Regions from separate parts of the Microbacterium sp. AC026 genome, predicted to be linked through region 2. Evidence: riboswitches for the same ligand, from Rfam matches in the RefSeq annotation. Region 2 holds a riboswitch; the other holds the start of a gene.
The links. A riboswitch is a leader RNA that binds a small molecule or an ion and turns the genes downstream of it on or off. The one in region 2 is predicted to bind thiamine pyrophosphate.
Positions count from the first base shown of each region.

Region 1: linked by a shared signal. The riboswitch ahead of ACZZ93_RS12880 (ECF transporter S component) and the one ahead of thiM (hydroxyethylthiazole kinase) in region 2 are both predicted to bind thiamine pyrophosphate.

Region 1 covers NZ_OZ409857.1:2,569,074-2,573,482, forward strand. The annotation lists gene ACZZ93_RS12870 (ABC transporter ATP-binding protein) at 1-309, shown strand, start outside; gene ACZZ93_RS12875 (D-alanyl-D-alanine carboxypeptidase family protein) at 298-1,734, opposite strand; TPP riboswitch at 1,969-2,078, shown strand; gene ACZZ93_RS12880 (ECF transporter S component) at 2,072-2,728, shown strand; gene ACZZ93_RS12885 (ABC transporter ATP-binding protein) at 2,725-4,185, shown strand; gene ACZZ93_RS12890 (energy-coupling factor transporter transmembrane component T family protein) at 4,182-4,409, shown strand, end outside.
Region 2 covers NZ_OZ409857.1:3,495,270-3,499,678, forward strand. The annotation lists partial or broken gene pheT (phenylalanine--tRNA ligase subunit beta) at 1-401, shown strand, start outside; gene ACZZ93_RS17755 (DUF402 domain-containing protein) at 682-1,248, shown strand; gene ACZZ93_RS17760 (NAD-dependent epimerase/dehydratase family protein) at 1,311-2,273, shown strand; TPP riboswitch at 2,295-2,388, shown strand; partial or broken gene thiM (hydroxyethylthiazole kinase) at 2,379-3,226, shown strand; gene thiD (bifunctional hydroxymethylpyrimidine kinase/phosphomethylpyrimidine kinase) at 3,223-4,409, shown strand, end outside.

The DNA of each region.
Region 1 (4,409 bases), 930 kb from region 2:
GATGCCGACCTCATCCTCGTGATGGAGCACGGAGACATCGTCGAGAAGGGCACGCACGACGAGCTCATCGCCGCGCAGGGCGCCTACTGGCGCCTCTACCAGTCGCAGTTCGAACAGGCGGCGACCGACATCGACGCAGAGGACGCGCTCACCGGCTCGACTCCGGTCGTCATGAGCGGCGACGCCGAAGACGCGGCTGCGTCGGCACAGGTCGGCGTCTCGGTGGGGGCGCAGACTCCCGCTGCCGAGGCAGCGGCCGCGCAGGCAGTGGTCGAACGGCCGGATGCCGGAGGCTCCTCACGCGCCTGAAGCGCCAGAGCGCCTGAAGCGACAGAGCCCCTGAAGTGACAGAACGCCTCGCCTCCCGAATCCCGGGAGGCGAGGCGTTCTGCGTCCGTCGGGCTTTCGCTGGAGGGACGACGCGTCAGCGCTGGTCGGCCGTGATGCCGAGGAGTTCGAGGGGTGGGTCAGCCGCCACCACGGGCTCGGGGCATCGACATCGTCGGCGAGCGACAGCGACGTCGTCACCGTGTTCAACGGCCCGACGCTCGTCATCGTGCCGACCTCGTCGCCCGCTTCGCGGTTGTCGCCGAGTGAGAAGTCCGTCGAGGCCTCGGCGACGGCGCCGTTCCACAGGACCACATCGGCATCCGCATCAGTGACGACATCGGTGCTCGCGCCCCACGCCGTGGTGACGGTGCCGACGACCGTGCCCTCGGCGACGGCGGGAGTCTGCTGCTCCAGCGCCGTCTCGACCTGCGTGAACAGCGAACGGGTCTCCGTGAGGCGCTGCGCGTCGTCGGCCTGACCGAGAACCGACGCGTACAGATGCACAGTCGTGTCGTCGACAGTGACGACCTTCGCGGTCAACAGGTTCCAGCTGTCGCCGAGCGTGCCGGTCTTGACGCCGACGACGCCGGGGTCCGCCAGCATCCCGTTCGTGTTCACCACCGTGCCCGCACCCGGAAGATCGACCGACGGAGTTCCGACGATGCCGGCGAAGACGGGGTTCTGCATCGCGATCTCGGCCAACGCGACGAGCGACTCGGGTGTGGCCCGGTTGCGGTCGTCGAAGCCCGACGGAGTGATGATCGTGATGTCGTCGAGACCACGGTCGCGCAGCCACACCGCTGCTGCGGCGGTGAACGACGACGGGGAACCCCAGATCTCCGCGGAGAGCCGGTCGATGTAGTTGTTGGCCGATCCGAGCAGCGTTCCCTGGAGGAGCTGGAACTCGGTGAGAGTGCCGCCCACGGGCACGTCGAGCGCGGACTGGTCGGAGAGGCGATAGTCCCAGTAGGCCAGGTTGTCGGCCCGCGTGAACGAGAACTCGGGGCCCTGCTCGCCCACGGCGAGGGGCATCCGCTCGAGCACCATCAAGCTCGAGACGACCTTGGTGACGCTTGCGATCGCCGCAGCGTCGAGCGACGACGACGTCGTACCGATGCCGCCGATCCCCACGGCAGCGCTTCCCTGGGCAGGGAAGGTGATCGCGGCAGCGGGCGCCGCGACGGGGGCGAGTTCGACGGCCTGAACCGTCGGCGCGACCTCGTGCAACGGCCACAGCATGGCCGATCCGGCGTAGGTGCCGAGCAAGCCGACGACGACGCCGAGCGGCACCAGCACGCCGGGCCGGGCGATCGCCGGGCGCAGGTGCGCTCCGGTCAGCAGCGCACCGCCGCTCTCCACGGCCGGCGCGTCATCGAGCGCGTCGGTCGCCGGGTGCTGGGCCACGTCGACCGGGTCGACCCACGTCAGGGAGTGCCGCCGCTGTCTTCCTCCGCCCACTGCGCGGGGGAGTCGCCTCAGGAGTGAAGATCGCAGAGACGTCGTCATCCGCAGGAACGGCGGAGGCGGTGGCCTCGGCGGAATCGGGAGCGGTCACCTCCTCACGGTACCGAACTCGTGCGGGGATCCGTGTCGCTGCAGCGGGAGAGGACGCGGGGTGTCGCCTCTGGGTAAGATCGTGGGTACAACCACGGGAGTCCGGCGAGCCGGGCTGAGAGGGAGCGAATCGCGCTTCGACCGTCGAACCTGATCTGGGTCATGCCAGCGCAGGGAGGAGTCACAGATGAGTACATCCACGTCCGGATCCACCACGGGATCGGCATCGGCCACGCAGTCATCGACGGGCCTCGGTCGCCCGCAGCTCTGGCGCTGGCGGGTCGTCGACATCGTCGTGGCGAGTGTCATCGCCGTCGCATGCGCGATGATCTTCCTGCTCTGGAACGTCGGCTACGAGGTGCCGAGCAGCATCCTGACGCCGCTGCTCCCCGGTGTTCAGGGCCTGCTCGCTGGCCCCTGGCTGATCGCCGGAGTGCTCGGCGGCCTGATCATCCGCAAGCCCGGTGCCGCTCTGTACACCGAGCTGGTCGCCGCGATCATCTCAGCACTCGTCGGCAACGCGTGGGGCCCGCTCACGATCGTCTCGGGCCTTGTGCAGGGTCTCGGCGCAGAGCTGGTGTTCCTGATCTTCCTGTACGGCGTCTGGCGGCTGCCTGTCGCGATGCTGGCTGGTGCCGGCGCGGGTCTCGCCTGCGGCATCAACGACCGCATCCTCTGGTACGCCGGCGCCGACACGCTCTTCACGAGCGTCTACATCGTCTCGACGACCATCTCGGGTGCGGTCATCGCCGGGCTCGGGGCGTGGCTGATCGCCCGAGGACTCGCCGCCACGGGCGCCCTCAGCCGGTTCGCCGCCGGCCGCGAGGTCACCGCACGGGTGTGAGCTCGCTCACGACGCCCGCCACCCTCGAAGCCCGTGGCTGGGGGTGGCGGTACGCGACGCGACGGCGCTGGGCGGTGCGCGACGTCGACCTGCGCATCGAGCCGGGGGAGCGGGTGCTGCTGCTCGGCGCCTCCGGCTCGGGCAAGTCGACGCTGCTCCAGGGGTTCGGTGGGGTGCTCGGCGGTGCGGATGAGGGCGAGACGCACGGTGCGCTGCTCGTCGACGGCGTGCCGCCCACCGACGCCCGGGGTCGGGTCGGGATGGTCCTGCAGGATCCCGATACGCAGACGATCCTCGCGAGGGTCGGCGACGACGTCGCCTTCGGCTGCGAGAACCTCGGCGTACCCCGAGACGAGATCTGGCAGCGGGTGCGCGCGGCGCTGGACGCCGTAGAGCTCGACGTCGACCTCGATCGATCCACGGCCGCGCTGTCGGGCGGTCAGAAGCAGCGCCTCGCCCTCGCCGGCGTGCTCGCGATGCGACCGGGTGCCATCCTGCTCGACGAACCGACGGCGAACCTCGACCCCGAGGGGGTGCGGGACGTACGGGATGCCGTGGCCGCCGCCCTCGATGCGACGAGTGCGACCCTCGTGGTCATCGAGCATCGCATCGACATCTGGCTGCCGCTCGTGACCCGGGTGATCGTGCTCGGCGCCGAGCCCGATGGCACAGTCGTGCTCGCCGACGGGAGCCCGGACGCGGTCCTGGGCGCTCGGGGCGCGGAGCTCGCGGCATCCGGTGTCTGGGTTCCCGGGCACCCGCCCGCCGTCCCGCCCGCACCGGCGCAGCGGCCGGGAGCGACGCTGCTGGAGGCCCGTGGTCTCACTGTGTCTCGCAGGCGCGGGCTCGCCGTCGCCGGTCCGTTCGACGTCGATGTGCGCGCCGGAGAGGTGCTCGGGGTCACCGGTGCGAACGGCGCAGGCAAATCGACGCTCGGGCTCACGCTCGCGGGATTGATCCCGGTCGAAGAAGGTCGGGTCGCCGCTCTGCCGCCCCTCGCCGCCGGAGAGAAGCCCGATCCCATCCACTGGTCGTCGCGCGCCCTGCTCACGCGCATCGCGTCGGTCATGCAGACGCCCGAGCACCAGCTGCTCGCCAAGACCGTGCGCGACGAGCTGTCGGTCGGGCCGCGGGCCTTGAAGCTGCCGGACGCCGAGATCGCCTCCCGAGTCGACGACCTGCTCGAAAGGCTGCGGCTCACCTCGCTCGCCGCAGCCAATCCCTACACCCTGTCGGGCGGAGAGAAGCGGCGGCTCACGGTCGCCGCCGCCCTCGCCACGCGGCCCCGGATGCTGGTGCTCGACGAGCCCACCTTCGGGCAGGATGCGACGACCTGGGCCGAACTCGTCGGCCTGATCGCACGTCTGCGCGACGAGGGCACGGCGATCGTGGCGATCAGTCATGACGAGGCCGTGCTCGAGGCTCTGCACGCTCGGCGCATCGAGGTGGGACGATGATCGATCCGCTGACCGCCCGCGTCGAACGATCCGGTCCGATCGCCCCGCGCTCGGCCCTCGCGAAACTCATCGCGGCGCTTCTCATCGCCCTGCCCCTCGTGCTGACGATCGACGTGGTGTCGGCATCCGTCGCCCTGCTGCTCGAGATCCCTCTGCTCGTGCTCGCAGGCCTGCGCGCGAAGGAGTTCTGGACCCGCACCGCGGTGCTGTGGATCGCGGCGCCG
Region 2 (4,409 bases):
CTCCACCCCGAGGTCGCCGCCGGAGCAGACCTTCCCGGTCGTGCCATCGTGCTCGAGCTCGACCTCGACGAGGTCATCGCGCTCGGCGGGAACCGTGCGGTCGCCGCCTCGTTGTCGACCTTCCCCGCTGCGACACAGGACGTGTCGCTGGTGGTCGGCGCTGATGTGCCGGCGGGCGACGTGCGCGCTGCGCTCACCGAGGGCGCCGGTGCGCTTCTCGAGTCGATCCGCCTCGTCGACGACTACCGGGGGACGGCGTCGCGGATGGTCAGAAGAGTCTCACCTTCGCGCTGCGCTTCCGCGCGGACGACCGCACGCTCACCGCAGCCGAGGCGACAGAGGCGAAGCTCGCGGGTGTCTCTGTCGCAGCTGAGCGCTTCGACGCGACCCTGCGCGACTGAAGCTCCGCCTGAACCGACCCGCACGCGGACCGCACTCGAACGGTGCGGTCCGCGTGCGCGTGCTCTCGGGATGCTGCCGACGCCGCCGAGCCGACCTGAGCGCGGTGGACCTGCGAGGTACCGTGTCGGGATGAGCATCCTGCCCCACAGCACTCCCGCGGCGGTTCCCGATGGTGTCCGACCGATGGGTGAAGCGCCGTTCCTCGAACCCGGCGACCAGATCTCCTGGCACTACCGCAAGCCCGGCTGGCAGCCCGGCGATGCGTCGACCATCACGCCCATGCGGGTGGTCCGCGACGATGAACGCGGTCTGGTGGCATGGCTCGCTCCGGGCACGCTCCAGGAGGGACAGGGCACTCCGGCGGGCGAGCGCATCCGGACCGTTCCGCTCGAGCGTCGGTGGCTCGATCCGCGTACCCGGATCGTGGAGGAGTGGTGGGGCAACGGCATCCTCCGCATCGCTCCGGCCGGTGTGGCGTGGTCGGTGTGGCTGTTCTGGAGCGATGTGAGCGGTCCCGAGTGGGAGTTCGCCGGGTGGTACGTGAATCTCGAGAACGCGCATCTGCGCACCGACCGCGACACGTATTCGTCGGATCACATCCTCGACGTGGAGATCCAGGCGGACGGTCAGGTGCACCTCAAGGACGAGGACGAGGTGATCGCGGCCGTCGAGCAGGGACGTCTCACCTCTGAGCAGGCCGCGCAGATCGAACGACACGCGGACGCGGCGATCGAGTCCTTCCATCACGGTGACTGGCCGTTCGACGCCGAATGGCGCGACTGGCGCCCGGATCCCTCGTGGACGGTCCCGGAACTGTCCGGCCTGTCGGATCTTCGCACGAGCTGACCGGCATCCGCCCTGAGCGGAAGACCCTTCCCCTCGCGCGGCGAAGATGGTGGCATGGGGTCATGACGGATGTTCTGATCCTCGGCGGCACCGGCTGGCTGTCCGGCCGCATCGCCAGACGGCTGCTCCTGAGCGGGGCGACGGTGATGTGTCTGGCGCGCGGAGGACGCCCGTCTCCGGAGGGCGCGAGCCTGGTGCTGGCCGATCGTGACGCGGCGGACGCCTACGATACAGTGTCCGGTCGAGAGTGGGATCACGTGATCGACGTCTCGTCGAACGCGGCCCACGTCTCCGCTGCGGTCGCGGCACTCGGTGAGCGAGCGGGCCGCTGGACGTACGTCTCGTCGATGTCGGCATACTCCGACGAGGAGACCGTCGGTGCAGACGAGTCGGCGACGCTGCATCCGCCGGCTGAGAGGGGAGACGACGAGTACGGCCGGCAGAAGGTGGCCGCCGAGGACGCCGTGCGTGAACTAGGCGACCGCACCCTGATCGTGCGCCCGGGATTGATCGTCGGGGCGGACGACCCGAGCGATCGATTCGGGTACTGGGCTGCCGCTTTTCTGCGTGCCGAGGACGGTCCCGTGCTGGTTCCGCCTGTCGAGGGGCGAGACGTGCAGGTGATCGACGTCGACGACCTGTCAGAGTTCGTCACCACCACGAGGGCCACCGGTGTGATCAACACGATCGGCGATCGGCATCGGCTGAGCGAGGTCCTCGATGCCGTGCGCAGACGTGCGGGGCACCGGGGAGACACGGTCGCGGCATCTGACGCCTGGCTCGTCGAGCACGGTGTGGCGTATTGGGCGGGGGAGCGGTCGCTGCCGCTGTGGCTGCCGAGCGAGATGACCGGATTCATGACCAGGTCGAACGCCCGCTACCGCGCGGCAGGAGGTCGGCTTCGTCCGCTCGACGAGACGATCGCCGCCGTGGTCGATGACGAGCAGGCGCGCGGCGTCGATCGGGACCGGCGGGCAGGGCTCACTCGCGCCGACGAACTCGCGCTGTTGCAGCTGATCGACTGATCGGGGCCTCGCTAGACTGCGATCAGTGACACGGGGTGCCGCATCCGCGGCTGAGAACAGACCCGTCGAACCTGATCTAGTTCGTACTAGCGAAGGGATGTCGCGTTGAGCGATCGTCTGCGTCCTGATTCCGAATCGACCTTGGCCACCTCGGCGGCTGAGCTCCTGACAGGGCTGCGCGACAGCCCACCCTTGACCCATTGCATCACCAACAGCGTCGTCACGAGCTTCACCGCGAACGTGCTGCTCGCCCTCGGCGCGGCGCCGGCGATGGTCGACATCGTCGGTGAGGCGGGGATGTTCGCCGGGGTGGCCTCCGGGGTGCTGATCAACCTCGGTACGCCGACTCCGGAGCAGCGTGCGGCGAGCCGTGAAGCCGCGGCAGGAGCCCTCGCCGCAGGTACTCCGTGGGTGCTGGATCCCGTCGCGATCGGCGCGCTGCCGGTGCGCACGACACTCGCGCACGAGCTGGCCGACGCACGCCCCACGGCGATCAGGGGGAACGCCTCGGAGATCCTCGCCCTCGCGGGGCTCAGCGCTGGGGGCGCGGCGTCGATGCGACGGACACGACCGATGCCGCGGCCGAAGCGGCACTCGCACTCGCTTCGCGGCACGGCGCGGTGGTCGCGGTGTCGGGACCGGTCGACCTGGTGACGGATGGAGCACGATTGCTCCGCATCGCGAACGGTCATGAACTGCTCACCCGTGTCACCGGCGGCGGATGCGCGCTGGGCGCCGTCATGGCGGCGTTCCTCGGTGCGGCGCGCTCGACCGCTGCGGATCCGCTCACCGCCGTCTCGGCGGCGAGCCTCGTGTACACGATCGCCGCCGAGCGTGCCGCGGCGCGGGCCGCGGGCCCCGGCAGCTTCGCCGTCGCACTGCTCGACGCGCTCGCCGCCGTGCAGCCGGAGGACCTCGCCCTCGCCGCGCGTGTGCAGGAGCACGCGCTGTGATCGCGGACCTCTCCCTCTATCTCGTCACGGATCCCACCCTCTGCGGCGCGCGGGGCGTCGCGGAGACGGTGCGACTCGCCGTCGACGGGGGCGTGCGCATCGTCCAGCTGCGCGACAAGGGCGCGACGGATGCCGAGACCGCCGATCAGTTGATCGAGCTCTCTCGGGTGATCGACGGCCGTGCACTGCTCGTGGTGAACGACCGCGTCGAGGCGGCGCTGATCGCTCGCGCCAAGGGAGCGCGGGTCGACGGCGTGCACCTCGGCCAGGGCGACGTATCGGTGCTGCGGGCACGCGAGCGGCTGGGACCCGAGGCGATCATCGGGTTGACGGCGAACACGCCGGAGCATCTCGACGCCGTGGCCGCGCTGCCGGCGGGAACGGTCGACTATCTCGGCGTCGGCGTGATCCGTCCCACCGCCACTAAGCCGGATCACCCGCCGGCCCTGGGAATCGACGGCTTCGGTGCGCTCGCCGCGAGGACCGCACTGCCATGCGTCGCCATCGGCGGCGTGGGAATCGACGACATCGAGCGCCTTCGGGATGCGGGTGCGGCGGGGCTCGCCGTCGTCTCCGCCATCTGCGCCGCCGTCGATCCGACGAGGACGGCCCGGGCATTCCTCAGCCGATGGAGGGCTTCGGGCACACCTCGCGTGCTCAGCATCGCGGGGAGCGACCCGTCGGGCGGGGCGGGGATCCAGGCCGATCTCAAGTCGATCGCCGCGAACGGGGGCTATGGCATGGCGGCTGTCACGGCGCTCACGGCGCAGAACACCAGGGGAGTCCGAGCGGTGCACGTGCCTCCTGCCGAGTTCCTCCGGCAGCAGCTCGATGCCATCTCGGACGACATCGTCATCGACGCGGTGAAGATCGGGATGCTGGCGAACACGGAGGTGATCGCCACCGTCGCCGCCTGGCTCGACGCCGTCCGTCCGCCGATCGTCGTGCTCGACCCGGTCATGGTCGCGACCAGCGGTGATCGCCTGCTCGATGAGGATGCCGAGCGCGCACTCCGCGGGCTCGTCGAGCGCGCTCATGTCGTGACGCCCAACCTCGCCGAGCTCGCCGCGCTCTCCGATCGTCCGATCACGGGGTGGGACGACGCGCTCAAGGCCGGGGCCGAGCTCTCCGCCCGCATCGGCGGGGCGGTGCTCGTCAAGGGAGGGCACCTCGACGGCGACGA